DNA from 2 places in the Lysobacter tyrosinilyticus genome. Region 1 is predicted to be linked to the other one. Evidence: predicted binding sites of a transcription regulator. Region 1 holds the regulator's gene; the other holds the start of a gene.

Evidence for each region. Region 1 encodes sigma-54, which starts transcription at its own class of promoters, with help from an activator protein. Its sites were predicted from a motif close to TGGCACGNGCNTTGC; they were not measured.
Region 2: a site for sigma-54 is predicted at 11,421-11,435, ahead of glnA (type I glutamate--ammonia ligase). Genes of this name have one in related genera too.

What each region holds. Positions count from the first base shown of each region.
Region 1 is NZ_BAAGXN010000001.1:1,392,609-1,407,133, reverse strand. It holds gene murA (UDP-N-acetylglucosamine 1-carboxyvinyltransferase) at 1-938, opposite strand, end outside; gene ACYVGK_RS06060 (BolA family protein) at 938-1,168, opposite strand; gene ACYVGK_RS06055 (KpsF/GutQ family sugar-phosphate isomerase) at 1,298-2,302, shown strand; gene ACYVGK_RS06050 (KdsC family phosphatase) at 2,383-2,961, shown strand; gene lptC (LPS export ABC transporter periplasmic protein LptC) at 2,958-3,527, shown strand; gene lptA (lipopolysaccharide transport periplasmic protein LptA) at 3,508-4,095, shown strand; gene lptB (LPS export ABC transporter ATP-binding protein) at 4,095-4,814, shown strand; gene ACYVGK_RS06030 (RNA polymerase factor sigma-54) at 4,951-6,387, shown strand; gene hpf (ribosome hibernation-promoting factor, HPF/YfiA family) at 6,562-6,888, shown strand; gene hprK (HPr(Ser) kinase/phosphatase) at 7,029-7,979, shown strand; gene rapZ (RNase adapter RapZ) at 8,014-8,889, shown strand; gene ACYVGK_RS06010 (PTS sugar transporter subunit IIA) at 8,971-9,363, shown strand; gene ACYVGK_RS06005 (HPr family phosphocarrier protein) at 9,380-9,649, shown strand; gene ptsP (phosphoenolpyruvate--protein phosphotransferase) at 9,663-11,387, shown strand; gene mgtE (magnesium transporter) at 11,525-12,886, shown strand; gene ACYVGK_RS05990 (hypothetical protein) at 12,895-13,344, shown strand; gene ACYVGK_RS05985 (aspartate carbamoyltransferase catalytic subunit) at 13,544-14,446, opposite strand; gene ruvX (Holliday junction resolvase RuvX) at 14,482-14,525, opposite strand, start outside.
Region 2 is NZ_BAAGXN010000001.1:150,557-165,081, reverse strand. It holds gene ACYVGK_RS00705 (YchJ family protein) at 23-409, shown strand; gene ACYVGK_RS00700 (hypothetical protein) at 511-1,014, opposite strand; gene ACYVGK_RS00695 (LysM peptidoglycan-binding domain-containing protein) at 1,072-1,392, opposite strand; gene queF (NADPH-dependent 7-cyano-7-deazaguanine reductase QueF) at 1,476-2,288, opposite strand; gene ACYVGK_RS00685 (glutathione S-transferase family protein) at 2,496-3,161, shown strand; gene ACYVGK_RS00680 (hypothetical protein) at 3,380-3,580, shown strand; gene ACYVGK_RS00675 (hypothetical protein) at 3,633-3,845, shown strand; gene ACYVGK_RS00670 (hotdog fold thioesterase) at 4,018-4,467, shown strand; gene ACYVGK_RS00665 (lysophospholipid acyltransferase family protein) at 4,617-5,420, shown strand; gene ACYVGK_RS00660 (YheT family hydrolase) at 5,554-6,570, shown strand; gene ACYVGK_RS00655 (tetratricopeptide repeat protein) at 6,651-8,717, shown strand; gene ACYVGK_RS00650 (YbhB/YbcL family Raf kinase inhibitor-like protein) at 8,801-9,412, shown strand; gene ACYVGK_RS00645 (DUF4377 domain-containing protein) at 9,512-10,318, opposite strand; gene ACYVGK_RS00640 (undecaprenyl-diphosphate phosphatase) at 10,376-11,185, opposite strand; gene glnA (type I glutamate--ammonia ligase) at 11,505-12,914, shown strand; gene ACYVGK_RS00630 (TorF family putative porin) at 13,525-14,286, shown strand; gene ACYVGK_RS00625 (P-II family nitrogen regulator) at 14,324-14,525, shown strand, end outside.

The DNA of each region.
Region 1 (14,525 bases):
TCGGTCGGGAACGCCGGATGCGGCGCAGTGGTGATGTTCACCGCCTTCGGCCGGCGGCCATGCATGTCCAGGGTGATGCGGTCGCCGTCGACCGTGATGTCCGCGCCGGCTTCGGTGAGCTTGTCGAGCACGGCATCGAGCGTGTCCGGACGCGCCTTGCGTGCGATCACGCGACCACCGGTCATCGCGCCGGCAACCAGGAACGTACCGGTTTCGATGCGATCGGCGACCACGGCATGCCGGCCGCCGTGCAGGCGCTCGACACCCTCGATGACGATACGGCCGGTACCGGCGCCTTCGATCTTCGCGCCCATCGTCTTGAGGCACTCGGCCAGATCGACGATTTCAGGCTCCATCGCCGCGTTCTCGAGCACGGTGGTGCCTTCGGCCAGCGTGGCCGCCATCATCACGTTCTCGGTCGCGCCGACGCTGACAATCTCGAACACGTGGCGAGCGCCCTTGAGCCGCTTGGCGCTGGCCTTGATGAAACCGTGATCGACGCTGATGTTGGCGCCCAGCGCCTGCAGTCCCTTGATGTGCAGGTCGACCGGACGCGAGCCGATCGCGCAGCCGCCCGGCAGCGACACTTCCGCATCGCCGTATTTGGCCAGCAACGGGCCCAGCACCAGCACCGACGCGCGCATGGTCTTGACCAGCTCGTAGGGTGCGACATGGCTGTTGACGCTGCGCGGGTCGACGATGACGCCGCTCTCGCTGCCCTTGCCAATGGTGCCCTGGTCGACGGTAATGCCCGCGCCGAGCCCGGCCAGCAGCTTGGCGGTGGTCACCACGTCGTGCAAATGCGGGACGTTGCTGATCTCGACCGGTTCGTCCGCCAGCAAGGTGGCGCACAGGATCGGCAGGACTGCGTTCTTGGCACCGGAGATCTGGACCTCGCCGTTCAACGGCTGGCCACCTTCCACCACGATCTTGTCCATCAGGCAGCCTCGTCCGGCGTGACGGTCTTCAGTGCCAGGGCATGGATCTCGCCGCCCATGCGCTCTCCGAGCGTGGCGTAGACCATGCGGTGGCGGGCCAGCGGCAGCTTGCCGCGGAAGGCTTCGGCCACGACGGTGGCCTCAAAATGGACCCCGTCGTCGCCGCGCACATCGGCGCGGGCGCCCGGCAGGCCCTGTTCGATCAATTGACGGATGGTTTCGGCGTTCAAGTCGGTCTGCTCAAATCCAATGTTTGGGCGGTGCGGCGGCACCGTACGGGCATCGCACGGCACTTTGCGCATAAAATGAACGGATTAGCCTAACGGAAAGCCCCCCGGCCTTAAATGGCAATGTCCGAAATGGCGACTTCGCCCTCTCATTCCCTCCCCGACTCCGCCATCGGCCTGGCCGAAAGCGGCCGTCGCGTCTTCGCCGTTGAAGCCGAGGCCCTGGCCGCCGTCGCCGCCCGCCTGGACGGCGAATTCACCGCAGCCTGTCGCCTGATGCTCCAGACCCGCGGCCGCGTGGTCTGCACCGGCATGGGCAAATCCGGCCATATCGCCCGCAAGATCGCAGCGACGCTTGCCTCGACCGGCACGCCGGCCTTCTACGTGCACCCAGGCGAAGCCGCGCACGGCGATCTGGGCATGATCACCGACGCCGATGTCGTGCTGGCCCTGTCCTACTCGGGCGAGAGCGACGAGATCCTGCTGCTGCTCCCGGTGCTGCGTCGCCAGGGCAACAAGCTGATCGCGATGACCGGCCGGCCAAATTCCTCGATGGCGCGCGAATCCGACGTGCATCTGGACGTCAGCGTCCCCGCAGAGGCCTGCCCGCTCGCCCTCGCCCCGACCTCCAGCACCACCGCCTCACTGGCGATGGGCGATGCGTTGGCCGTGGCGCTGCTCGACGCACGCGGCTTCACCGCCGACGACTTCGCTCGCTCGCATCCGGCCGGCGCGCTGGGTCGCCGGCTGCTGCTGCACATCGCCGACGTGATGCATGCCGGCGACGACGTGCCGCGCGTCGAAGCGGACGCCACGCTCAGCGAAGCGCTGGTCGAGATGAGCCGCAAGCGCCTAGGCATGACCGCGATCGTCGATGCCGAGGGCCGCTTGCTGGGTCTGTTCACCGACGGCGACCTGCGCCGCGCACTCGACGACAAGAACGTCGACGTGCGCAGCACACGCATCGCCGACGTGATGACGCGCTCACCCAAGACCATCGGCTCCAACGCACTCGCCGTGGAAGCCGCGCAGCTGATGGAAGCGCACAAGATCGGCGGCCTGCTGGTGATCGATGCCGATCGCCGCGTGGTCGGCGCTTTGAACATTCATGACCTGTTGCGGGCCCGGGTGGTCTAACGGAACCCTCCGTCGATAGTCGGTCGGAACTCGACCGATCCGACCCGCCACTGAACTACTGCGAAGCGACCACTGCCTCCATGCCGTACAGCCATCTCAACGACTATCCCGCCGACATCCGCCAACGCGCCGCACGCGTGCGTCTGGCGTGCTTCGACGTCGATGGCACGCTGACCGATGGCCGGCTGTTCTTCGATAGCGAAGGCGTCGAGCTGAAGGCGTTCCACGTGCACGATGGCCAGGGGCTGGTGCTGCTGCGCAAGGCCGGCATTGCGGTGGCCTTCGTCACCGCACGCGCCAGCGCCATCGCTGAGCAGCGCGCGGCTGAACTCGGTCTGGAAGCGCATACCGGCGTGAAGGACAAGCTCGCCTGCGTGCAGCAGATCGCCGCGCGACTGGGCGTCGGCATGGATGAAGTCTCCTTCATGGGCGACGACCTGCCAGACCTGCGCGTGATGTCGCAGGTCGGCTTCGCGGTCGCGCCCACGAATGCCCATGCCTGGGTCCGCGAACGCGTGCATTGGCGCACCAGCGCGCGCGCAGGTGACGGCGCCGCACGCGAGTTCTGCGACCTGGTGCTGGCGGCGCAAGGCCATGCCGAAGCGTTGCTCGCCGAAGTCACGCGCGTGGAAGGCGAACGCATCGAGGGCACGGCGTGAATTGGCGCGCGATCATCACTTTGTTGCTGCTCGCCGGCGCGATCGCCAGCGGCTGGTCGGTCTGGAACCAGCGCAGCAAGGACGTCCTTCCCACCGGCGCCGCGGCGCGCTCGGACTACGTGCTGATGGATTTCGAGCTCACGGCACTGAACGAGCAGGGCAAGGAGTCCTTCACGCTGCGCGCCCCGCGTCTCGCGCGCGATCCCAGCACTCGCACCCTCGACATCGCCACGCCGCTGTTCCTGATCCCGCCGGGCGAAAGCACCGGTAGCGATGCCTGGGAAGTACGTTCGAAGAATGGCTGGGTCAGCGCCGACGGCGATGAGCTGCGTCTGCGCGGCACCGTGAAAGGCGTCAGTTCCGGCCTCTCCGGTCCAGCTACTACGCTGAGCACGCGCGAACTGAATGTTTACCCGGATGCCCGGCGCGCCAGCTCGCCGGGTCAAGTGGTGATCAACCGCCCCGGTTCTATACTGAGCGGCCGCGGCCTGGAACTGGATCTGGCCAGCAAGCAGTACTCGTTCAAGTCCGAGGTCCGCTATCAATATGCCCGCACCGCACGCTAAGCAATCCAACGTTGCCCTCGCGGCTGCAGCCCTGGTCGTCGGGCTCGCGGTGGCATCGCCCGTGCTGTGGGCCAAGTCCGCGGACCGGGGCCAGATCATGACGATCGAGGCCGGCAACACCACCGGTGCGCTCGATGACCGTCATCCGACCGTGTTTTCGAATGGCGTCACCATCGTCCAGGGCTCGCTACAGATCGAAGCCGCTTCGGCGACCGTCACGACCCGCGGCGGCGAACCGGTCCGTGCCGTGTTCACCGGCAACCCAGTGAAACTCAAACAGCTGCTCGACGACGGCACACCGATGAATGCCACCGCGGGCAAGGTCGACTACGACCTCAGCACGGAAGTCGTGATCTTCAACGACAAGGTCAACATCCAGCAGCCGCGTGGCAGCCTGTCGGGTCCGCGCGTGGTCTACAACATGAAGACGGGCATGGTGAACAGCAGCTCCGACAGCAGCGGTCGCGTGAAGATGACTATCCAGCCGCGCCAGCAGCCTGCCGCGCCGGCGCCGACGCCGACGCCGACGGCCAAGCCTGCTGCCCCTGCGAAGAAGGGAACGAACTGATGCTGGCCGCAAAGGGCCTGCGCAAGGCCTATCGTTCCCGGGAAATCGTCCGCGATTTCGCCCTCACGCTGGACGCTGGTGAAGTCGTCGGCCTGCTCGGCCCCAACGGCGCCGGCAAGACCACCTGCTTCTACATGATCGTCGGCCTGGTCCCGGCCGATGCCGGCCAGATCATCCTGGACGGCAAGGACATCACCGGACAGCCGATGTACGCACGCGCCAAGCACGGCGTCGGCTACCTGCCGCAGGAACCTTCGGTGTTCCGCAAGCTCAGCGTCGCCGACAATATCCGCCTGGTGCTGGAACTGCGCGATGACCTGGACAAGGCAGGCATCGAAAAGGAGCTCGCCAGCCTGATGGACGAGCTGCAGATCACGCACGTCGCCGACCAGATCGGCGCGAGCCTCTCCGGCGGCGAACGCCGCCGTGTCGAGATCGCGCGCGCGCTCGCCGCGAAGCCACGCCTGATGCTGCTCGACGAACCGTTCGCCGGCGTCGACCCGATTTCGGTCGGCGAGATCCAGCGCATCGTTCGCCATCTCAAGAACCGTGGCATCGGCGTGCTGATCACCGATCACAACGTCCGTGAAACCCTGGGCATCTGCGACCGTGCGTACATTCTCGCGGAAGGCAAAGTGCTGGCGCAGGGCTCGCCCGACGCACTTCTGTCCAACCCGGACGTGCGTCGCGTCTATCTGGGCGACACCTTCCGCTTGTGATCGTGGTTCCGGAACCGTAGTTCCGTTGCTTCGGGGCTGAACAGGCAGCATCGACGCACCCCTCGGCGCGGTGCATCATGGCGTGGCTTCCTGACGGACAGGCCGTCGGTACCGCCACAATCCGTTCAAATTTTTTATGAAGCCCCGCCTCCAGGCCACGCTAGGACAGCAGCTGGTGATGACGCCGCAACTGCGGCAGGCCATTCGCCTGTTGCAGTTGTCCGCCGCCGAGCTGGAGATCGAAATCGCACAGGCCGTCGAAAGCAATCCACTGCTCGACTGGACCGAAACCAGCCTCACGACCAATGGCGACGCCGCGCCAGCCGATGGCGCAAGCGACGGCAGCAAATCCGAAGGCGCTTACGAAACCGAAACCCTCGCCCCCGGTGAAGCCGACTGGGGACCGGGTGATGGCGAAGCGTGGTACGAACGCACCGGGCCTGCCGATGCCGATGACGAGACTCCCGCCGCCGAACAGGTTGCCGAAGGCGAGTCGCTGCAGGACCACCTGCTCTGGCAGTTGCATCTCAGCCCACTCTCTCCGCGCGACCGCCTCATCGCTGTCACACTGATCGAAGCGATCGAAGACGACGGCTATCTGCGCGAGTCGCTGGAAAACATCGCCGAGACGCTCGGCTCCGACTTCCATGCGCAGCCGGAGGAAATCCTCACTGCATTGCATCAGGTGCAACGCTTCGATCCAGTTGGCGTCGGCGCACGCAGTCTGGGCGAATGCCTGCGCCTGCAGCTTTCCACGCTGCCCGGCGACACGCCGGGCAAGGCATTGGCTCATACCTTGGCGAACGGTCCCCTGGAGCGTCTGCCAAAAGTCGGTGCGACCGGTATCGCCGCCGAGCTCAAGCTCGATGTGAATGAAGTCGAGACTGCCGTGCACCTGTTGCGCTCGCTCGACCCCAAGCCCGGCTTGCAGATCGGCGCGATCAGCAGCGACACCTACGTTGCACCGGACGTCGTGATCTGGCGACAGCACGGGCTGTGGCGCGTCGCACTGTCCGACAGCATGCGTCCGCGCGTCAGCATCCATCGCGGCTACGAAGGCATGATCCGCCATGCCAACGCCTCCGACGCGCATTACCTGCGCGGCCATCTGCAGGAAGCGCGCTGGTTGCTCAAGAGCCTGGAAGCGCGCGGCGAGACGCTGCTCAAGGTCATGCGCTGCCTGCTGCATGAGCAGGCGGCATTCCTCGAGTTCGGCGACAGTGCGCTACGCCCGCTGACCCTGCGCGAAGTCGCCGCCGAAATCGGCCTCCACGAATCCACGGTCTCGCGTGCGGTCGCCCGCAAATACGCGCGGACCCCGCGTGGCACCGTCCCGCTGCGCTCCTTCTTCGCCTCCGGCATCGAGACGGGCGCGGGCGGCGAGGCGTCCAGCACCGCGATCCAGGCCATGATCCGCCAGCTGATCGAGGCCGAGAACCCGCGCAAGCCGCTTTCGGACGCACGCCTGGCTGAGACGCTCAAGGCCACTGGCGTTCCCGTCGCCCGACGAACGGTCGCCAAGTACCGCGAAGCCATGAGCATCCCGTCGTCCCAGGATCGTGTGCGGATCTGAGTCCCTTCCTGGGCACCTCCAGGCTCGCTTGAACCGGTTGCATTCATCCCGATCTGCTACCGGAATAACGGTTTCTTTCGTCCGTTTTTCCCCACCCTTACGTTGCATTGCCATTCCCGCCAAAGAGGCGTTGAATGGATCCATCCCGTAGCCAGCGATGTAAGGAGGTCAACGATGCGTATCGAAACCTATGGCCAGCAGATCGAGGTCACCACTGCGTTGCGGGACTACGTTGAAAGCAAGCTGGCGCGATTGAAGCGCCACTTCGATCAACCCTTCGATGTCCGCACCCAGCTAAGCCTGGACAAACCCGATCACAAGGCCGAGGCCACGGTTACGTTTTCCGGTCGCGTGCTCCACGCCGATGCCGCCGCGATCGACATGTACGCTGCGATCGACCTGTTGGCCGACAAGCTCGATCGCCTGCTGATGAAACACAAGGAAAAGATCGTCGACCACCATCGCGGCGAAAGCCTGGCCCGCAACGGCGATTACGCCTGAGCCACAGCGCCGCCTTAGGGCTGCCCATTGAATCAAAAGCTGCGCGGGGACGGATTCGCAGGGATCCGTCCCCGCCGCCGTTTGGGCGCCACTCAATTGCCCAGTTACCATGGGCGCCAGGACCCCATCGGGACGGTGGCATGAACCTGAGCATCAGCGCGGCACAGCTGTTCGAACAGCAACACGACAAGCTGGGGCTGCGCTGGCTGGCTGGCCAACATATCGGCGGCCAGCGTGTGCTCGAAGCCGGTGACACCGTCGCGCGCCGTCCGTCGCTGGCGGGCTATCTCAACATCATCTATCCCAACAAGGTGCAGATCCTCGGCAGCGAGGAGCTGGCCTGGCTGGACGCGCTCGATTCGCGCCAGCGCTGGGACACCATCGTCAAGATCATCGACTTCAAGCCACTAGCACTGGTCATCAGCAAGAACCAGTCCTGCCCCGAAGATCTGCGCCGGCTCGCGGAAGAAAGCGATACACCCCTGTGGGTTTCACCTCGGCGTGGGCACGAGCTGTTCAATCACATCCAGTACCACCTCGCGCGCAAGCTTGCGCCGCGTGTGACGCTGCATGGTGTCTTCATGGAGATCTATTCGATCGGCGTGCTGATCACCGGCGAGTCTGGCGCCGGCAAGAGCGAACTCGCGCTCGAGCTGGTTACCCGTGGCCATCGCCTGGTCGCCGACGATGCGCCGGAATTCACCCAGATCGCCCCGGACGTGCTCGACGGCACCTGTCCGGACCTGCTGCAGGACCTGCTGGAGGTGCGCGGCCTGGGCGTGCTCAACGTGCGCCAGATGTTCGGCGACACCTCGGTCAAGAAAAACAAGTACTTGCGCCTGATCGTCCACCTCACCAAGCCTGCGCTCGAGCCGCAACCCAGCGGCATGGAGCGACTGACCGGCGATCTGAGTTCGCGTCGCGTACTCGATCTGGACGTGCCGATGATCACCCTGCCCGTCATGCCCGGCCGCAACCTTGCGGTGCTGACCGAAGCGGCGACGCGCACGCACATCCTACGAGCCAAGGGCGTCGATCCGGCCGCGGCCTTCATGGCGCGGCACAGTCATTTCCTCGAACGCGCGGAATGACCGCGACCTTCAACTCACGCCCACGCGATCCGACGTGAATACCACGCCAGCCCCCACCCTCATCATCGTCAGCGGCATGTCCGGCTCCGGCAAGTCGGTGGCGCTCAATACGTTCGAAGACCTGGATTTCTACTGCGTCGACAACCTGCCGGCGGAACTGCTGCCGCAGTTCGTGCAGAGTGTGACCGCTCAGAACAATGCACCGGAGAAGCTCGCGGTCGGTATCGACGTGCGCAACCGCCGCGATCTCGCCAACCTGCCCGAATGGTTGTCGGCGGTCGGCGCGCTCGGGCTCGACCCGAAGCTGGTGTTTTTCGATGCGAGCGACGAAGTGCTGCTCAAGCGCTATGCCGACACCCGCCGTCGGCATCCGCTCAGCACGCTGGGGCTGCCCCTGTTCGATGCGATTTCCCTGGAGCGCCAGGTGCTGCGACCGCTGCGGCAGATCGCCGATGCCATCGTCGACACCAGCGACATGAACGTGCACAAGCTGCGCCGGCACGTCATCACCGAATTCGCCATTGGCGGCGATACGACGGTCTCGCTGCTGTTCGAGTCGTTCGCGTATCGCCGTGGCGTGCCCAGCGACGCCGACTTCGTGCTGGATGCCCGCGCCCTTCCCAATCCGCATTGGGACCCCAGTCTGCGTCCGCTATCCGGCCGGGATGCCGATGTGCGCCAATACCTCGATGCCGAGCCGGACGTCGCCCTGTTCGTCGGGCAGGTGACCGAATTCCTCGACACCTGGTTGCCCAAGCTCAAGTCGGAAGGAACGCGCAGCTACGTGACCATCGCCTTCGGCTGCACGGGTGGCCGCCATCGCTCGGTCTACCTGGCCGAACGGCTGGCCGAGCACGCACGGCAGCGGGGATGGCAGGAAGTCGCCGTCCATCACCGCGAGCTTGATTAGCAGCGGCTTCAACCAGCACTGTTGCAAGCTAGTCCGCCCGGACGCTTCCTGAGCGTAACCCGGCTCTGCTAAGTTGCAGGCATGTCCGTCGGCATCCTGCTCATTACCCACGAAGGCATCGGCTCGGCCCTGCTGGCCGTCGCCACGCGCCTGCTGCGCACGCTGCCCTTGCGCACCGAAGCGCTGGAGGTGCCGTTCGACGGCGACCCTGACGCCCTACTCCCGCTCGCCAGCGCCGCGTTGCGACGCGTCGACAGCGGCCAGGGTGTGCTCGTGCTTACCGACCTCTATGGCGCCACACCAAGCAACCTCGCGGCCAAGGTCGCGCGCCTGGGCACCCCGGTGCGGCGCGTTTCGGCCCTGAGCCTGCCGATGCTGCTGCGGGTGATGAATTACGCCGAGCAGGACCTGGACGAACTGCCGAACGTCGCATCCGCCGGTGCGCGCAACGGCGTGATCATTGACGAGGCCTGAAACGAGACTTGAGACGATGATCGAAAGGGAACTCACCGTCAGCAATCGCCTCGGCCTGCATGCGCGCGCCACAGCCAAGCTCGTGCAGCTGCTCTCGGCTTACCGCAGCACGACCACGCTCACCGCCAAGGGCCGTGAAGTGAATGCCAAGAGCATCATGGGCGTGATGCTGCTCGCCGCCGGCCAGGGCACGCAGGTCAAATTGCGTGTGGAAGGCGAGGACGAAGCCGCCACGGCCGACGCCGTGTGCGCGCTGTTCGAACGCCGCTTCGACGAAGACGCGTAAGGACCGCTAACGGATGCGGCAGGAATTCAAGGGACTCGGCGCATCGCGCGGCAGCGCGCTCGGCCGCGCACGTGTCCGCTTGCCACACGCCCTGGAAGTCGCCGAAGAACATATTCCCGAATCGCAGGTCGACGCCGAGCGCGCACGCCTGCAGCGCGCGATCGACATGGTGCGCGTGGAGATGCATGCCCTGCGCGAGCGTCTGCATGGCGCCCTGGCGCACGAGATCGGCGAATTCCTGGATCTGCATGCATTGCTGCTGGACGACCCTGAGCTCCTGCAAGGCCTCGACACACTGATCCGCACCGGCCGCTACACGGCCGACTATGCCCTGCGTCTGCAGCGCGACCGCATTGCCGCCGTCTTTTCCGGCATGGACGATCCGTACCTGCGCAGTCGCATCGACGATATCGACCAGGTCGTCGGCCGCATCCATGCCGCCCTGCACAGCCGCGACAACGGTACCGAGGGCGTCGCCGGCGAGATCCTGATCACCGACAACGTCGCGCCTGCCGAACTTGCGCAGTTGCAGGCGCAAGGCGTGGTGGCGATCGTGACCGCCGTCGGCAGCGCGCTTTCGCACAGCGCGATCCTCGCCCGCAGCCTGCACCTGCCATTGATCGTCGGCGTGCCCGGCGCGCTGCTGAAGATCAACGACGGTGACGCATTGGTCGTCGACGGCGGCAGCGGCCTCGTCGTGGCCGAACCCGGTCCCGCCGACCTCCGCGCGCATCGCACGCGCGAACGCGAATACATCCGCGAGCGCAAGGAACTGCACCGGCTTCGTCGCGAACCGACGCGCACCCTCGACGGCGTCGACATCAACCTCTACGCCAACGCCGAATCGCGCGAGGACGTGGCCGAAGCGCACGCGCTCGGCGCCACGGGCATCGGCCTGTATCGCACCGAGTTCCTGTTCCTGCAGCGCATGGAACTGCCGGACGAGGAGGAACAGTTCCGGGCCTACCGCGACGTCGTGCTGGGCATGAGTGGCCGCCCCGTCACCATCCGCACGCTGGACCTGGGCGCGGACAAGGCCGACCGGACTGGCTTGGCATTGCGCGACGAACCCAACCCCGCGCTCGGCCTGCGCGGCGTGCGCCTCTCGCTGGCGCGCGGCAATCTGCTCGAGACCCAGCTGCGCGCCCTGCTGCGTGCATCGGGTTACGGCCCGCTGCGGATCCTGATACCGATGGTGAGTTCGCGCGAGGAGATCCATGAAGTCCGCAGCCAGCTCAAGCGCATTTCGCGCGAGCTGCGCACGCAGGGCCACGAGATCGCGGGCCACGTGCCGCTCGGCGCGATGATCGAAGTGCCGGCCGCAGCGCTGGCCCTGCCCGGCTTCATCGGCAGCGTCGACTTCCTCTCGATCGGCACCAACGACCTGGTCCAGTACCTGCTCGCCGCCGATCGCAACAATGAGGCGCTGGCCGATCTCTACACGCCACTCCATCCGGCGGTGCTGCGCCTGCTGCGCGACGTGATCCGCCTGTCGCGGCTGCGCAAGAAGCCGATCGCCGTATGCGGCGAAATGGCCGGCGACCCCGTTTACGCCCCGCTCCTGCTCGCACTGGGCCTCACCGAGTTCAGCCTGCATCCCAACACGCTGCTCGAGGTCCGCCGGATCATCCGCGAATGCGACCTCACCGCGCTGCGCAAGCATCTGCCCATGCTGACGCGGGCCCGCGATCGCGCGGCCATCGAAGCCTGGATGCGCGCGCACCAGCCCGGCCCATAGCGGCACCTGGCGATTTCTTCGGCGTCCATGGGGTGGGCAGCATCAGCCCGCGCCGTCATAATGCGCACATGAACGCCCCGCTCTAACAGCACGACCGTCGCGCCCTCGTGGCCCGACCTCGCCATTGGAAGTAACGCATGGCCGAAGCCGTCCGCCACGACAAGACCGCACGTCAGCTGCGCCTGCTCTCGGACGCGCTTGACTCCGGTCGACTCGGTCCCGTGCGCCGGCTGGTCAACACCCTCTCACCGGCCGAGATCGGCAACCTGCTCGAATCGCTGCCGCCGGCCAAGCGCACGGTGGTCTGGGGCCTCGTCGACGCGGAAGACGACGGTGAGGTGCTGGTCCACGTCGGCGAAGACGTGCGCGAGAGCCTGCTCGCGGAAATGGACCCGGACGAAATCGTCGCGGCGGTCGAGGACCTCGACATCGACGACTTGGCCGACCTGGTCGAGGATCTGCCCGACACGGTCATCGACGAAGTCCTCAAGTCGATGGACCGCGAGAACCGCGAGCGCCTCGAACAGGTCCTGTCCTACGACGAGGACACCGCCGGCCGCCTGATGAATCCCGATGTGGTGACGGTGCGCGCCGACACCACGGTCGACGTCGTGCTGCGCTATCTGCGCCTGCGCGGCGAACTGCCCGAACACACCGACCACCTCTATGTGGTCAGCCGCCGCCACCAGTATCTGGGCCGCATCGCATTGCAGGCGCTGCTGACGCACGAGCCCAACACGCCGATCAACCAGTTGGTTGACGACGAGCAGCCCGCGATCGGCGTGGAAGAATCCGCCGACGAAGTCGCGCGCCAGTTCTCCGACCACGACTGGATCTCGGCGCCCGTCGTCGACGACAACAACATCCTGCTCGGCCGCATCACCATCGACGACGTCGTCGACATCATCCGCGAGCAGGCCGAGCATCAGGCCCTCGGCGCCGCGGGTCTGAATGAGGACGAAGACCTGTTCTCGCCGGTGCCGCGCGCCTGGCGTCGCCGGTTGATCTGGCTCGGCATCAATCTGTGCACGGCGTTTCTGGCGTCGTTCGTCGTGAAGCAGTTCGAGGGCTCGATCGACCAGATCGCGGCGCTAGCCGTACTGATGCCGATCGTCGCCGGCATGGGCGGCAATGCCGGCACCCAGGTGCTGGCGTTGATGGTGCGCGGCCTGGCGCTGAGCCAGGTAAGTGCATCGAATATCAATGTGCTGATGTGGAAGGAACTGCGCGTCGCGCTGCTCAATGGGCTGGCGCTGGGCACGGTCCTGGGCTTGATCGTGTGGGCGTGGTTCGGCAATCCCTGGCTCGCGCTGGTGATCGGCTCGGCGATGACCATCAATCTGCTTTGCGCCGCGGGCGCCGGCGTGCTGATCCCGGTCACGCTCAAGCGCATGGGCTTCGATCCGGCGGTGTCGAGCAGCATCTTCCTCACCACCGTCACCGACGTGATGGGCTACTTCACCTTCCTCGGCCTGGCGACGTTGATCCTGCTGCGCTGAGCGTGCTCATGCCACTTCACCCCTCGCCGACCGACAAGGCCGCGCTCGATCGATTGACGACCGATCTGTACGGAGCTTTCGCCAACAACGCCGGCCACGCGCCAGACCTCGATCGACTGCACCAGCTGTTCCTGCCGACGTGCACCATTTCAAAGGTGGTCGGCTCCGTGACGGAAATCCAGGGCCTGCAGGCTTTCATCGACCAGCGTCGACCGCTGCTGACTGAAGGCCACCTCGTGGATTTCGCCGAATGGGAAACCGACGAACGAACCTGGGCATGCGGCAATGTGGCCGGGCGTTGCAGTCTCTATGCAAAGTCCGGCGTGCTTGATGGCATCGCCTTCAGTACTCGCGGCATCAAAAATCTGCAGTTCGTGCGTTGGAACGGCGAATGGCGTATTAGCGCGGTCGCCTGGGACGACGAGCGCAACGGGCTGCAGCTTCCCGACGCACTCTGAATGGGTCTTGTAGAGCGGAGCTTGCTCCGCTGCTCTTGCTCCCCTGAAGAGCGCAGCGGAGCAAGCTCCGCTCTACAAAGCCCGCGTGCGGACGTGACACCGAGCCGGCTCGGGGCCTGCATCACCAAGAGCGATCCGGGCAGACCCGGACCTACAAGAGCTAGAGCGGCGGAGCAAGCTCCGCTCGGGATTTGCGAACTCAGGCCAGCAAGGACTCCAGCGCCGCCATGCGCGCCGCAACGCCGTTATTGACCTGCTTGAGAATCAGCGACTGCGGGCCATCGGCGACCTCGTCGGTGATCTCCACGCCGCGATTCATCGGACCCGGATGCATCACCACGGCATCGGGCGCGGCGCGGCGCAGGCGCGTGGCGGTCAGGCCGAAATCGCGGTGGTAGTCGTCAAGGGAGGCAATCAACCCGTCCTCCATCCGCTCGCGCTGGATGCGCAGCATCATCACCGCATCGACGCCGTCCAGGGCCGCATCGAAGTCCTGCGTCACCGTGCAGCCCTGCAGCGTGCCGTCGTCGGGCAGCAGCGAAGCCGGGCCACACACGCGGATCTCGCCCGTACCGAACGCGCGCAGTGCGTGCAGGTCCGAGCGCGCGACGCGCGAGTGCTTCACGTCGCCGACGATCAGCACCTTCAGCTTCGAGAAGTCGCGTCCCTTTGCCTGGCGAAGCGTGAGCATGTCGAGAAGACCCTGCGTCGGATGTGCGCTGCGACCGTCGCCGGCATTGAGCAGCGCCACACCGGGCTTCGCCGCTTCCGCGAGCGCCGCTACCGCGCCATCGACCTTGTGGCGCACCACGAAGCCGCGCACGCCCATCGCCTCGATGGTGCGGAACGTATCCAGGTCGGTTTCGCCCTTGGTCGTCGATGACGTGGACGCATCAAAACTCAGCACGTGCGCACCCAGCCGCTGCGCTGCCAGCTGGAAGCTCAGGCGCGTGCGCGTGGAGGGCTCGAAGAACAGCGTGCACACGGCGACGCCGTCCAACGCGCTGCGTGCCTGTGCGCCATCGGCGAAGGCCTGGGCCCGGTCAAGCAGGGTTTCGAGGTCGGCGCGCGGCAGGTTATCCAGCGTGAGCAGGTGCTTCATTGCGGAAATTTCAGGTGATTGGAATTCGGAAAGGATCAGCCGGTCGTAACGTCGACCGCGTCCTGCGGCGATGCCAGCC
Region 2 (14,525 bases), 1.2 Mb from region 1:
GCGGCTCGCCGATAATGCGGCGATGGAACCCGCCTGCCCCTGCCAGTCCGGCCGTGCCTACGCGCAGTGCTGCGCGCCGCTGCATTGCGGCGAGACGGCGACGAATGCGGAGGCGTTGATGCGTTCGCGCTACAGCGCTTATGTGCAGGGCGATGCGAACTATCTGCTGGAAACCTGGCACGCGAGCACGCGTCCGGATGCCCTCGACTTCAGTGACGCGATGGCCACGCGCTGGTTGGGACTGGAAGTGCGCCGCTACGGTACCGCCGATCCCGATCACGCCATCGTCGAATTCGTCGCCCGTTACCGCATCGGCGGTGCACCGGCGGTGCGACTGCATGAAATCAGTCGCTTCGTGCGCGAGGACGGCCGCTGGTACTACCTCGACGGCGAATTCCCGCTGCAGTGACAGTGATGCGCGCCAAAAGCACGGATAAAAAAAGGGCGCGACGATGAAGTCGCGCCCGGCTTGCCCAGCCCCGATACCGGGGTGGAGAGAGGCGATTCGGTCTATTTGACCTCGAAGTCGCGCGACTGCACGACGTTGCCGTCGAGCGAGACTTCGACCTTGTACTTGCCGGTTGGCCAGCCCGACGGCTTGGCGATGTGGAATTCGGTGCTGCCGGCGCCGGTCAGGGTGGCGTCGCGGCTTTCTTCGTTGACGGTCTGGTTGCTGTCGACGTGGGTCCACTTCACGCCCAGCTTGCCCGGCACGCTCGCGGCCGGATCGCTGGTGTTGGTGCCGATCGCGACATAGATCGTGTCCTTCGGCCCGAAGGTGGTCATCGGCGTGGCGATCTTCATGTCGGCGCCGACCGCATTACCGAGATCGACGCTGGTGACCGAAGCGGTGGCCGGCATCGGTGCGGGGGCCGGAGCCGGAGCCGGCATAGTGGCCGCCGGCGGCGGCGTGGCCGCGACCGGAGCGGTTTCTTCCTTCTTCTTGCAGCCAGCCAGGGCGACGGCGCCGAGCGCGGCGACCAGCAGGACGGCGGAGAGGCGAGTGCGATTCATGCGTGCGTTCCTTGTGCGGTGTCGTATGCGGAGAGGTCTTGAGCGCAGCGGCGATGCTCAGTCGTCGAGCGCCGGGAGCTTGAGTACCTGGCCGGGAAAAATCTTGTCGGGATCGTCGATCTGGTCGCGATTGGCTTCGAAGATCGCGTGCCACTTGCTGGCCTTGCCGTAGTGCCGCTGCGCGATGTGCGACAGCGTGTCGCCCTTTGCCACCGTGTAGCTGGTTTCGCCAGCGCCGCCGGTGCCACCGCTACCGCCGGTGATCTGCTCGGTCGATGACGCGCCGGAGCGCACGTCGGAGAAGTCGGGGCGGCTTTGCTCGGTGCTGCTGGAGCCGCTCTTGACGTCCGAAAAGTCGGGTTTCTTCTCGTTGCTCATTGCGGGGTCTCCTCCCCAGGGTCGTGTCGACCGCGCAACGTTGGCATGCCAGTTGTTAAGGAAATATGGCGGCTGTGCCGCTGCTATTGCCGCTCGTCTCGACCTGCGCTCGGCCGCGCCATGCCCGCGGTGGCACGCCAGGGATTGATATCGAGGCCGCCGCGCCGGGTGTAGCGCGCCTCCACCGACAACGCCTGCGGCGTCGCGCGTGCGAGCAGGTCGCCGAAGATGCGTTCCACGCACTGCTCGTGGAATTCGGCGTGGTCGCGGAACGAGACCAGATAGCGGAGCAGCGCGGCGCGATCCAAGCGCGGGCCGCGATACCGGATCGTCACGCGTGCCCAGTCGGGCTGGCCGGTGACCGGGCAATTGGACTTGAGCAACGCGCTGCTCAGGGTTTCTTCGAGCACGCGTGTGACATCCACGGCGAGCAGGTCGGCGTCGGGTGGACCGTAGCGATCGATCGCCACGTTCTCCTCGTCGATCGATTCGCCGGCATTGCTGTCGTCGATTGGCGGCAGGCCGAACACCACCGACACCGTTGCGCCCGCCGCGAGCGACAGATCGACGGCGATGCGCTCGCGCACCGCAGCGTCGCTATCGAAGCGGGTTGCGTTGAAGGAGTTCAGATAGAGCTTGAGCGATTTGGATTCGATCAAATGCGGGGAATCGGCCGGCACTTCGAACGTCGCCGTCGCCGCGCGCGGCTTGCCGAGCGCATCGAGCCAGCTCAACTCGTACGCATGCCAGCGATCCAACCCGATGAAGGGCAGGGCGGTCTCGTCGATGCCGATATGGCCGCGCCCCAGCGCACGCGGAATCGGGAACAGCAGGGCGGCGTCGTATTCGCGCGGGTAGTCGACGTGGCGACCGAGCGGCAAGTCTTGCGAAGTCATTCCGCGATTTTACCGGCCCGCGAGTGAGTCATAGAAGCGACAGACCCAATGCCGCGCCAGCGGCCGACCGTGGCGAATAGCGGTGCCTTCCATAGCAGGCGCGGAAAGGCGGTTCCTCGCTTCGCCCGTAGCGCAGGAATCGGATATCGCCCCGCGCCGCGCCTGCCGACACTGGGTTCCACCACCACAGCCGACACCGGACCGCCCATGTTCACCCTCTACGACTACCTGCCTTCGCAAAACGCCTGGAAGGTGCGCCAACTGCTTGCGCATCTGCAGCGGCCATACCGCACCCGCTTGGTCAGCATCTTCGAGGGGGAGGGCCGGAGCGACGCCTATCGCACGATCAGCCCGACCGGCACCGTGCCCGCGCTCGAATTCGAGGACGGCCGCGTCCTCGCCGAATCCAACGCGATCCTGATGTACCTCGCGCAAGGCACGCCGTACCTGCCGGACGATCCGTTCGCACGCGCCAAGGTCTGGCAGTGGCTGTCCTTCGAGCAGGAGCGCGTGGAAAGCCAGATCGGCGCGCTGCGCCACTGGGCGTTGACCGGCAAGCTGCCGCGCCGGCCCGCGGCCCTGGTCGAACTCAAGCGCGGCGCCGGGCGCACAGCGCTGGAGATCCTCGAGCGCGAGCTGGGTACCCGCGACTTCATTGCCGGGGCCTATGGCATCGCTGACATCGCCTTGTTCGCCTACGCCAGCCGGGCCGACGAGGCCGGCTTCGACCTGCAGGCCTATCCCAACCTGCGCGCCTGGATCGCGCGGGTGCAGGCCCAGCCGGGATTCCTGGCCGAAATGCACCCGTATTCGATCGATCCGTACTCCAGCCGGGAGCTCGGCACGCCCACACCGGCCGCCGAACCGGCCTGAGAGCTCCCCCGGTTGGGGGAGACGACCGGGCCTAGGCCATCAGTCACGGCAACGGTCCAGCGCAAAAAAGCATCTGAATCAGGGAGTTCCGCTTGAGTCGGTCCCACCGCCCGGAGTAGGTCGTCGGTGGGGTGACTTCCGGCACAGGTGATTGGTAGATGCGGTGTTGTACTTTACCAACACACCAAGGCACACCCACCCGCCACGAGGAAACCACCATGAACGTCCGCACCTTCGAACCCCGCCGCCAGGACAACAACCAGAAGTCCGCCCCGGCTACCCAGTCCACCGACTCTGCCCAGGTCCGTCACCTGCATCGCGAACGCGACTTCGGCGTCGGCTATGGCAACAGCAGCGGTTACAACAGCAACCGCCGCTATTCCAACAGCGGGTTTGAGCCCCTGTTCCGCTGCGCGTAACACGCACCCCACTCCGGTGGCGTGCCACCCCTGCCGCCCCGAGGAGATCGTCATGAACACCCGTTTTGTCGAAGCCCCCGCTTCCCTCCGCAACAATTTCCCGGCCGCCGTCGCCGTGGCCGCCGCAGGCGCCGCGCAGGCCGCTCCCATCCGCCATGTGCACCGCGACCGCGATTTCGGTGTCGGCTATGGCAACAGCAGCGGCTATGGCCGCGACCGCCGCTACACCAGCAACGGCTTCGCCCCGCTGTTCCGTTGCGCCTGAGTCTTTGCGCTGCCGCGTAACCCCCAAGCGCGGCAGCTCCTCAAGGAAATCCAGTTCCCCGTGGGTGCGCCCGGCCGGTGCGCAGGCGACTTCTCTCGCCGCGTGCCGGCCGGTAACGCATTCAGTCGTGCACCGGTTCGGGGATGTTGTCGACGCGTGTATCGTCCGCGCGATGAATGAATCCGCCCCGCCTCCTGTCCGCGCGCTGTTCCGCCGCGATGTCTCCCTGGCCGATCTGAATGCCCTGTCCAAGGACACGGCGATGATCCCGCTGGGCATCGAGTTCACCGAACTCGGCCCCGATTACCTGCGCGGCACCATGCCGGTCAACGCCAACACCAAGCAGCCCTACGGCCTGCTTCACGGCGGCGCCTCGGTCCTGCTCGCCGAGACCTTGGGCAGCACCGCCGGTGGACTGTGCGCGCCGGAGGGGAAGGGCGTGGTCGGGATCGAAATCAACGCCAACCACCTGCGCGGTGCGCGCGATGGCATCGTCACCGGCACGGCAAGGCCGCTGCATGTCGGTGCGAGTACGCAGGTGTGGGAAATACGCATCGAGGATCAAGCCGGACGCCTGGTATGCATCTCGCGGTTGACGTTGGCAGTGGTCGCCCGCGGCTGACTGGAAGCCGCAGCGCGGCTCGCGTCGTGCGCACGACCGTGAAGAATCATGGGCGGCGCAATCGCGTTTTTGCGCCCATGACCAGTCCAAATGGCTGAACACGCCAACATTGACTCCCGTATTGCCGCGCCAATCTGTATCGTTCCTTCATGACCGCGCCGTCCTCCACACTCGGCGCCGACGCGTCCTCGGCGCGCCTGGCGCGCACCTGTCGTTATCTGTACCGCCTGCCGCTGCTGGCCTGGCACGTGCTGATCGATCTGCCGTTGGCGATGCTGCTGACCACGCCGCTCACCGCGCGCCTGCGCTGGGGCGGTGAATCGCTGGAACACCGCGTGATCCGCGCCTGGTCGGCCGGACTGATGCGGGTGTTCGGCTTCCGCCTGCGCCGCGTCGGCACGCCGCTGCCGGGTGCGGCGATGTTCGTCGCCAACCACGTCAGCTGGATCGACATCGAGACGCTGCACAGCCAGCGCATGATGGGCTTCGTCGCCAAGCGCGAGATCCAGAGCTGGCCGGTGGTGGGCTGGTTGGCGCAGCGCGGTGAAACCATCTTCCACGCACGCGGCAGCACCGAATCGTTGGGGGGCGTACTGCACGAGATGCTCTCGCGCCTGCGCGACGGCCGCAGCGTCGGTGTGTTTCCCGAAGGCGGCACCCGCGGCGGCCGCGAGATCGGCCCGTTCCACGCGCGCATCTTCCTGGCCGCGGTTGAGGCCGGGGTGCCGGTGCAGCCGGTGGCGCTGCGCTACGGCGAGGGTGGCAGCGCGCAGCACATCGTCGCGTTCCAGCCGCGCGAGAGCTTTTTCGCCAACTTCGTGCGCCTGCTCGGCGAACCCGCGCGCATGGCCGAAGTGCATTTCCTCGAGCCGATCGCCCCGGGCGACGCGGAAGGCCGGCGTCGCATCGCCGAGCTGGCACGCAGCCGGATCATCGCGGCGATGGCCGGTTGAGGTCGTACCGCCACGCCGAATGCGTTTACCCAGATAAGCCGGCGCCGATGCGTCGGCCACGTGATCCGGTGCGGCGATCGCGTCTCGCCGACAGGGGGCTACGATGCTGACTGCCGTTATGTCGACCGACCCGATGCTGACCGCCGCCGACTACCAACCGCCGCGCTGGCTGCGCAACGCGCATATCCAGTCGTTCTTCGGCAGCAGCACGTTGCGACGGCGCCGTGGCGAGCGCCTGCTGCAGGCCTGTAATGCGGTCACCACCGAACACCTGATCGACGGCGGCGACGGCGTGCGCCTGCAGGGCCTGCACAGCGCGGTGCCCGGCATGCGCTCGCGCGGGCTGGCGCTGTTGCTGCACGGCTGGGAAGGCAGCGCCGATTCCAGCTACATGCGCCTGACCGCGGCGCAGCTGCTGGGCTGCGGCTTCGAGGTGTTCCGGCTGAATTTCCGCGACCACGGCAACACCCACCACCTCAACGAAGGCCTGTTCCACTCCAACCGCATCGACGAAGTGGTGCATGCGGCGCGCGACGTGGCCTGGCGCTTTCCGCAGCGACCCCTGGTGGTCGCCGGCTATTCGCTCGGCGGCAACTTCGCCCTGCGCCTGGCGCTGCGCGCACCGGACGCGGGCCTGGACATCGCGCACGTGGCCGCGGTGTGTCCGGTGCTGGATCCGGCCCGGACCATGGAGTCGATGGAGCAAGGCCTGCCGGCCTACCTGTGGTATTTCGAGCGCAAGTGGCGGGCCTCGCTGGCGCGCAAGCGCGAACTGTTCCCGCACGTGCATGCCTTCGACAACCAAGTGCTCGGACTGCGCATGCGTCCGCTGACCCAGTGGATGGTCGAGCGGCATACCGACTTCGGCACGCTGGACCGCTATTTCGACGGCTACTCGATCGCCGGCAACCGCCTCGCCGGGCTGCAGGTTCCGGTCAGCATCCTGATGGCCGCGGATGACCCGGTGATCCCGCTGGAGGGGTTCAACCAGCTGCAGCTCCCGTCTAGCGCGCGCCTGGAAATCGCGCCCTGGGGCGGGCACTGCGGCTTCCTGGAAAACGCGCGCCTGGACGGCTTCGCCGAACGCTGGGTGGCGCAGCGGCTGGCCGCGACCACGGCAGCCTTGGCGGCCCAGTCCGAAGCAGCCTGAGCGCGCCGCCCGGGAGCGGCGGCGCAGGGGGCCGGCGCGGCATACAATCGCCGACTTCCTGCAATTTCCGTAGTCAGCCCATGTACGAGACCCTGATCGACGCGCTGCGCCGCGGCGCCGCCGCCGAAGCGCTGTCCGCCGCCCGCGAAGCGGTAACCGCCAATCCGAACGATGCGACGGCCCACCGCCTGCTCGGCGCGGCCCTGCAAATGAGTGGTGATCGCGCTGCGGCGCTGCAGGCGGTCGAGGCCGCGCTGGAACTGGCGCCCGACGACTCCGGCCTGCACGTGGAGCGCGCCGCGCTGCTGGTCGGCCGGCATGAACTGGACGAGGCCCAGGCGGCACTGGCCACGGCCGTGGGCCTGGACCCCAACCAGTTCGCGGCCTACGTCATCCAGGGCCAGCTCGCGCTCAGTCGCGGCGACATCGATGAGGCCGACCGCGTCGGACGCCTCGCCGCGCGCATCGCGCCGTCGCATCCGCAGGTCGCCTGCATCCAGGGCATGGTCGCGCTGCGCCGCGGCGATGCGGATCACGCGCTAGCCGTGCTGTCGCGCGCCGCGCAGCAGGCCCCCGAAGATGCCTCGCTGCACAACGCACTCGGCTTCGCCTACATCGCCAAGGGCCACTTCGCGTTTGCCGAACAATGCTTCCGCAAGCAGCTGGAAACGCAACCCGACTCGGTGCCGCTGCGCGCGCTGATCGCGGACGTCGTGCGCCGCCAGGGTCGCGCGGCCGAAGCCGCCGACGAAGCCGCGCCGCTGCTGCAAAGCCATCGCGTCACTCCGGGGCTGCAGCGCGTGATCGGCGAACTCGAACTCGAAGCCGGTCGCAACGAACGCGCGCTGGAGCCGCTCAAGGCCGCCTTCGCTGCGATGCCGCGCGACCTGCGCACGCTGCGCGCGGTGGTGGAAGCCTGGCGCCGCCTCAATGCCGCTGATGAGGCCCGAGCGGCGCTGGATGCGGCGCTGGCGTCGAACGCGGATGAAGACAACCTGTGGCGCGCGCGCCTGGTGTTCGAACCATTCGCCGGTCCGTCGGCACTCGGCATCGTGGAGCGCTGGATGGAAGCCCGCCCCGACCATATTCCTGCGCTGCAGGCGCGCGCGGTCATCCACGACCAGGCCGGCGAAACCGAAGACGCCGATGCCATCGCTTACCAGATCGTGGCGATTGAGCCGGGCCATGCAGAAGCCGAGCTGCGCATCATCGATCGCCTGCTGCGTACCGAACCGACCGCGGCCGTGGCGCGCGTGCGCGATCTGCTGGAGCGCGCCGGAGCCGATGATTCGCGCCAGGTCCTGACCCAGCTGCTGGGTCGCTGCTTAGACGCGGCCGGTGACATCACCGGCGCCGCTGCCGCCTGGACGAGCCTGCATGCCGAAGTCGCCAGCGAGCATCTGCCGCTGCCGCCGCTGACCGAGTCGCTGGGCGAACTGCCGCCGATGGCGCCGCTGCCGGAAGCTACGCCGGGTGTGCTGTGGCTGTGGGGCCCGCCCGGATCGCTGGTCGACCGCATCGTTTCGAACTTCGAATATGCCGGTGCCCCGGTGTGCACCGACCGCTACAGCATCCGGCCGCCGCACGACGCACTGCAGCGTTACGGCACCGCGCAGGAATTGCTCGACGGCAGCCTCGATGGCGGTTTCCTGGTCAACCAGTGGCGCGCCACGCTGCCCAGCCGAGGTGCCACCCAGGGCCCGGTCTTCGACTGGCTGCTGTGGTGGGACAACGCACTGCTGCATGCGCTGCGCCCGCACCTGCCTGAAGCGATGCTGATGTTCGCGTTGCGCGATCCGCGCGACATGCTGCTGGACTGGCTTGCGCATGATTCGCCGCATCGCTTCGCGATCGAGTCGCCCGAGATCGCCGCGCAGTGGCTGGCGGCCGTGCTGACCCAGATCGCAGATCTCGTCGAAGGCAACCTGTTCCCGGCCCAGCTGCTCAAGCTCGATGAACTGGCCTACGACCCGGCCGCCCTCGCCGCGACCCTCAGCCAGGCGTTGAACGTCCAGCTGCCGGCGTTGCCGACGCTGGGCCGCTGGCAGTTCGCTCCGGGCCACTGGCGCGCCTACGCCGAACCGTTGGCAGCCGCCTTCGCCGTGCTGACGCCGGTCGCGGTGCGGCTAGGCTATTCCGAGACCTGATCGCGACACCGCGCATCGATAGCGGCGATCCCCGCGAGGTGGATCGCCGTCGTCTTCAAGGACCACAAGGAATGGAGCCGACCATGAAGATCCACAGCGACAGCTTCCAGCACCGCCAGCGCATCCCCGCCGAATTCGCCGCGGGCCAACCGACGGTGGACGGTTGCGGTTTTGCACCCAATCGCAATCCGCACCTGGCCTGGAGCGAAGCGCCGGCGGGCACGCAGTCGTTCGCGCTGCTGTGCATCGATCCGGATGCGCCCACCGACATCAGCCCCGCGCAGATCCCGGTGGAGCAGCCACGCACTGACTTCACCCATTGGCTGATAGTCGACATTCCCGCCGACGTGCGCGAACTCGCCGCTGCCAGTTGCAGCGACGGCGTCGTGCCGCATGGCAAGGCTGCGCCGAATGGACCCGGCGGCAGTCGCCAGGGCCTCAACGATTACACCGGCTGGTTCGCCAATGACGCCGACATGCGTGGCGACTGGCGCGGCTACGACGGCCCGTTCCCACCGCCGCACGACCTGCGCCTGCATCGCTATTTCTTCCGCGTGTTTGCGCTGGATGTGGCCAGGCTAGACCTGCCCGAGCGCTTCACCGCCGGCGATGTGCTGCAGGCGATGCACGGCCATGTGCTCGGCGAAGCCTCCATCTACGGCACCTATTCGCTCAACCCGTCCGTCAAAGACTGACCGCGTCTTTGTAGAGCGGAGCTTGCTCCGCTGCTCTTCGGTTTGACCGCGAACAAAAGGCAGCCGAGCAAGCTCGGCTCTACAAAGCGCATGACCGCCTTACGGGCGGACCAGTTCCGACTCCACGACCAGATCCAGCACATACGCCACCGATGAGGCGTCTGCAGGCGGATTCTTCACGTTGAACCTCTTCACCCGTAGCACGTTGCGGGTGCCCGGCGCGTGCGTGTAGCCCTCGATCTCCTGGTACAGCGGTTGCCACTCGCCTTGCGAGGCAAGTGTGCCGTTGGCGGCATAACTGCGTTCGCGTACCTGCAGGCACTGCATGTTGGGAATCAGTGGATGCGAGCAGGGCACGCGCTGCGGCGCGACTTCGAAGAACACCGTGGTGCCCGCGCTGCCGTAGCGCGTTTGCGGTGTGGGCATGCCGGTAAACATCAGGGTGTCGCCATTGGCGGCGACCAGTTGCAGCTGCGGCGGGTCGCCGGCATGCAGTTGCGTCTGCAGACTGCCTTGCAGGCGCGCGGCGATAGCCGCATCGAGCTCCATCAGTGAACGGTCCACGCAGGCCATCTCGGTCTGCATCAATGGGCCCACCTGCAGCGTGGTGTTCGCCCGGGAGTAACTGCCGCCGATGCGATTGCAGCCGCCGCTGATGGCGAGGCGGTTCTGCACGAAATCCAGCCGCAATGGGGCCTTGCCGGAAGGCTGCAGCGCGGCGATGGCCTGGCCGTGCGGATCGATCGCGCGGGCCAGATCCCAGTGATACGCGTCGAGTGCAATTGCCGGTGTCGCCGCCGCGGCGGATGGCGTGGTCGTGTTGGCCTCATCGCCGCTACCGGGCGCCGTGCTGCATGCGGTCAGCGCGATAACCAGTACGGCGATGGCAATGCGCGTAGCAATCATGCCGGTCACTCCCTGTGGACTGCCGGCGACGATACCGCCAACGCGCGGCGGGTGTCGTTACTGACCCGCCGGCACCAGCGCCAGCAGCGCGATGCCGAGCACCAGGCGATACAACGCGAACACGGTGAAGCGATGGCGCTGGATGTAGTGCAGCAGCCACTTCACCGCGACAAACGCGGTGATGGCGGAGGCGGCGAAGGCGACACCGAGCGCGGCCCAGTCCTCATTAGCGGCTCCGCCGGTGCCGACCATCTCGATCAGCTCATAGCCGGTGGCGGCAAACATGGTCGGAATCCCGACCAGGAAGGCGAATTCGGTCGCCGCCGCGCGGCTAGTGGTGCCGGCAAGCAGGGCGACGAAGATCGTCGCGGCCGAGCGCGAAGTGCCCGGGAACGCACCCGCGACCACCTGCGCCAGGCCGACCAGGATCGCGACGGACCAGGTGATCGTCGTGCGTTCGCCCAGGGCGGTGGCGCGCAACCCGGCAAAGTATTCGGCGGCGACCATCCACGCCGCGCCGATGATCAGCGCCCAGGCGATCGGCGTGACCGTCTCGGGCAGCTGGAAGCCGAGCTTCTTCATCGCCAGGCCCAGCACCGCGGTGATGCCGAAGGCCATCGCCAGCTTGGCGGCGTAGTCGCGGCTCTCGTGTTCGGTGAAGAACTGCGTGGCCAGCTGCCACAGACGCTGGCGGTAGATCAGCACCACGGCGAGGATCGCCCCGGCCTGGATCGCTACGTTGAACAGGTCGCTGCGATGGCCGAGCCAGCGCTCGGCGATCAGCAGATGGCCGGTGCTGGAGATCGGCAGGAACTCGGTGATGCCTTCGATGATGCCGAGCAGCAGGGCGTGGAGCAGATCGATCATGGGGAAGTGCGGAATCCGGACATGGTGGCGCCGGTCGGAAACCGGCGGCCGCGTTGTGCAACCAAGAAGCGCGACGAAAGGACTAGGCTTTGCGCCGCGAGGGCGGCAAGCATAGCCCACGCGACAGCGCACCAAATAAGTGCAGTTTCGCGACGAGCGCCCCAATTTGATGCAATCAGATCGGCGCCGATTTCGCTATTGCTTGAAAAACAATGAGTTGCGGCGCGAGAAGAATTGGCACGCCGCTTGCTTTAGTAGTTGCCGACGGGCCACCAGCCCCCTTCCAGTCCAGCCTCTCAGATCTGTCCCCGGAGCCGCCATGTCCATCGAACACGTCGAAAAACTCATCAAGGATCACAAGGTCGAATTCGTCGACCTGCGCTTCGCCGACCTGCGCGGCGTGCAGCACCACGTGACCTTCCCCAAGTCGATCGTCGAACCCGGCCTGTTCGAAGACGGCAAGATGTTCGACGGCTCCTCGATCGCCGGCTGGAAGGGCATCCACCAGTCCGACATGGTGCTGCTGCCCGACCCGGCTACCGCCTTCCTGGATCCGTTCACTGCCGATCCGACCCTGGTCCTGACCTGCGACATCCTCGACCCGGCCACCATGCAGGCCTACTCGCGCGATCCGCGCGGCGTCGCCAAGCGCGCCGAGGCCCACCTCAAGGCGTCGGGCATCGCCGACCAGGCCTTCTTCGGTCCGGAACCGGAATTCTTCATCTTCGACAGCGTCCGTTTCGCCAATGAAATGGGCCACACCTTCTTCCACATCGATTCGGAAGAAGCGCATTGGAATTCGGGCCGCGAATACGACGGCGGCAACACCGGCTACCGTCCGATGGTGAAGGGCGGCTACTTCCCGGTCGCTCCGCTGGACTCGCTGCACGACATCCGCGCCGAGATGTGCAAGGCGCTGGAAGCGGTCGGCATCGAAGTCGAAGTGCACCACCACGAAGTGGCCAACGCCGGCCAGTGCGAAATCGGCACCAAGTTCAACACGCTGGTGCAGAAGGCCGACGAGCTGCTGACGATGAAGTACATCATCAAGAACGTCGCGCACCGCAACGGCAAGACCGCGACGTTCATGCCCAAGCCGATCGTCGGCGACAACGGCAGCGGCATGCACGTGCACCAGTCGCTCGCGAAGGACGGCAAGAACCTGTTCTCCGGCGACGGCTACGGCGGTCTGTCGCAGATGGCGCTGTGGTACATCGGCGGCATCTTCAAGCACGCCCGCGCGATCAACGCGTTCACCAACTCGACCACCAACTCGTACAAGCGTCTGGTGCCGGGTTATGAAGCGCCGGTGATGCTGGCCTACTCGGCGTCGAACCGCTCGGCTTCGTGCCGCATCCCGTACGTGGCCAACCCGAAGGCTCGCCGCATCGAGATCCGTTTCCCCGATCCGATGAACACCGGCTACCTGACCTTCGCCGCGCTGATGATGGCCGGCCTGGACGGCATCAAGAACCAGATCGATCCGGGCGCACCGAGCGACAAGGACCTGTACGACCTGCCGCCGGAAGAAGAGAAGAACATCCCGACCGTGTGCCACTCGCTGGATCAGGCCCTGGAAGCGCTGGACAAGGACCGCGAGTTCCTCAAGGCCGGTGGCGTGTTCACCGACGACTTCATCGACGGCTACATCGCGCTGAAGATGCAGGAAGTCACCAAGTTCCGCGCGGCGACGCATCCGCTCGAATACCAGATGTACTACACGATCTAAGGTGTAGGGGCTTCGCTGCGAACGCGGCGAAGCTGCAGCACTCCCTCCCTTGCGCGTAGCGCAGGGGAGGGTTGGGGAGGGGTGCAAGCGCCGCAGGCGCGAGCCGCTCTTGCTGTTGCTCCTGCGCTAGGCAACCGCAGTAGCAACAGCAAGAGCACCCCCTCCCAACCTCCCCCTTGCGCTGCGCGCAAAGGGGAGGGGCAAAAAGCCTGTCTCCCTTCGAATTCGAAGGGAGAAGGCGCAAGCAACACTCCGCCTCACATCGCTGCGCGGCCATTCCCCGCGCAACGCATGCCCGCTCCGGCCTGCGGCACTCCCTGCACGCCCGAGCTTCGCCTCGCATCAAGCGAGCGCATCGTTCCGCCTCGCGGCCCACCCTGCGAGCGCGCATCACCCGTCGCGGCGAGCCCTGCGCGGGACGCACGGTCCCCGTCGCTTCGCAATCTCCATCGCAACCGTGACAACAACGCCGCACAGACGGCGTCGGGCACATGCGTGCCCAGGAACGGTCGCGAGGACGCGCGCGACGCGCACACCGCGCAGCAGTAACGCCACAACGCAAGACGAAGCACCTGACCGGGGAGGGGCCAACTATCAGAGGCCTTAAGTCATGACGCATCGTTTCAACGCCGTTGTTTCATCCATCGCCATTGGCCTGCTGCTCGTCATCGTGAGTGACGCGCACGCAGGCACCATCGGCTCGGTGTCGCTCACCAGCGATTACCTGTTCCGTGGCGTATCGCAGACCGATCAGGAACCCGCGGTGCAGGCGGGCCTGGAATACGCCAGCGCCAACGGCTTTTATGTCGGCAGCTGGGGCAGCAACATCAGCTGGTTGTCGGATCTCAGCGCGGCCGGCGTGCCGGTATCGAGCAGTCTCGAGCTCGATGCCTACGGTGGCTACCGCGGCAAGCTGGGCGACAAGCTCAACTACGACGTGGGCGCGTTGTACTACTGGTATCCGGGCGATTTTCCTTCCGGCTTCAACAGCGCCAACACCGGCGAACTCTATGCCGGCCTCACTGCCGGGCCGTACGCCAACACCACGTTCGGTGCGAAGTACTCGTACGCCGTAACCGATCTGTTCGGTTACGCCGACTCCGACGGCAGCGGCTATCTCGACCTCAACGCCAATTGGGAATTCGTGCCGGGCTGGACGCTCAACGCGCACGGCGGCAAGCAGTGGGTCGCGCACAACGACTTCGCCGAATACGCCGACTGGAAGCTGGGCGTCACCCGGACGTTCGCGAATGGATTCTCGGCTGCGCTCGCCTATGCGGACACCGACGCCGACGAGGCCACCTACACCAACGCCTACGGGCATTTCCTCGCCGAAGACAGCGTCGTGCTGACGCTGACCAAGGCGTTCTGATCAAACACGTGCACTGGAAACCCATGGGAGCCGATCGATGAAACTGATCACCGCGATCATTCGCCCGTTCAAGCTCGACGAGGTGCGTGAAGCGCTCACCGAAGTCGGCGTGTCGGGCATCACCGTCACCGAAGTCAAAGGCTTCGGTCGACAGAAGGGCCACACCGAGCTGTACCGCGGCGCCGAATACGTCGTCGACTTCCTGCCCAAGCTCAAGGTGGAGTGCGCAGTCACCGAAG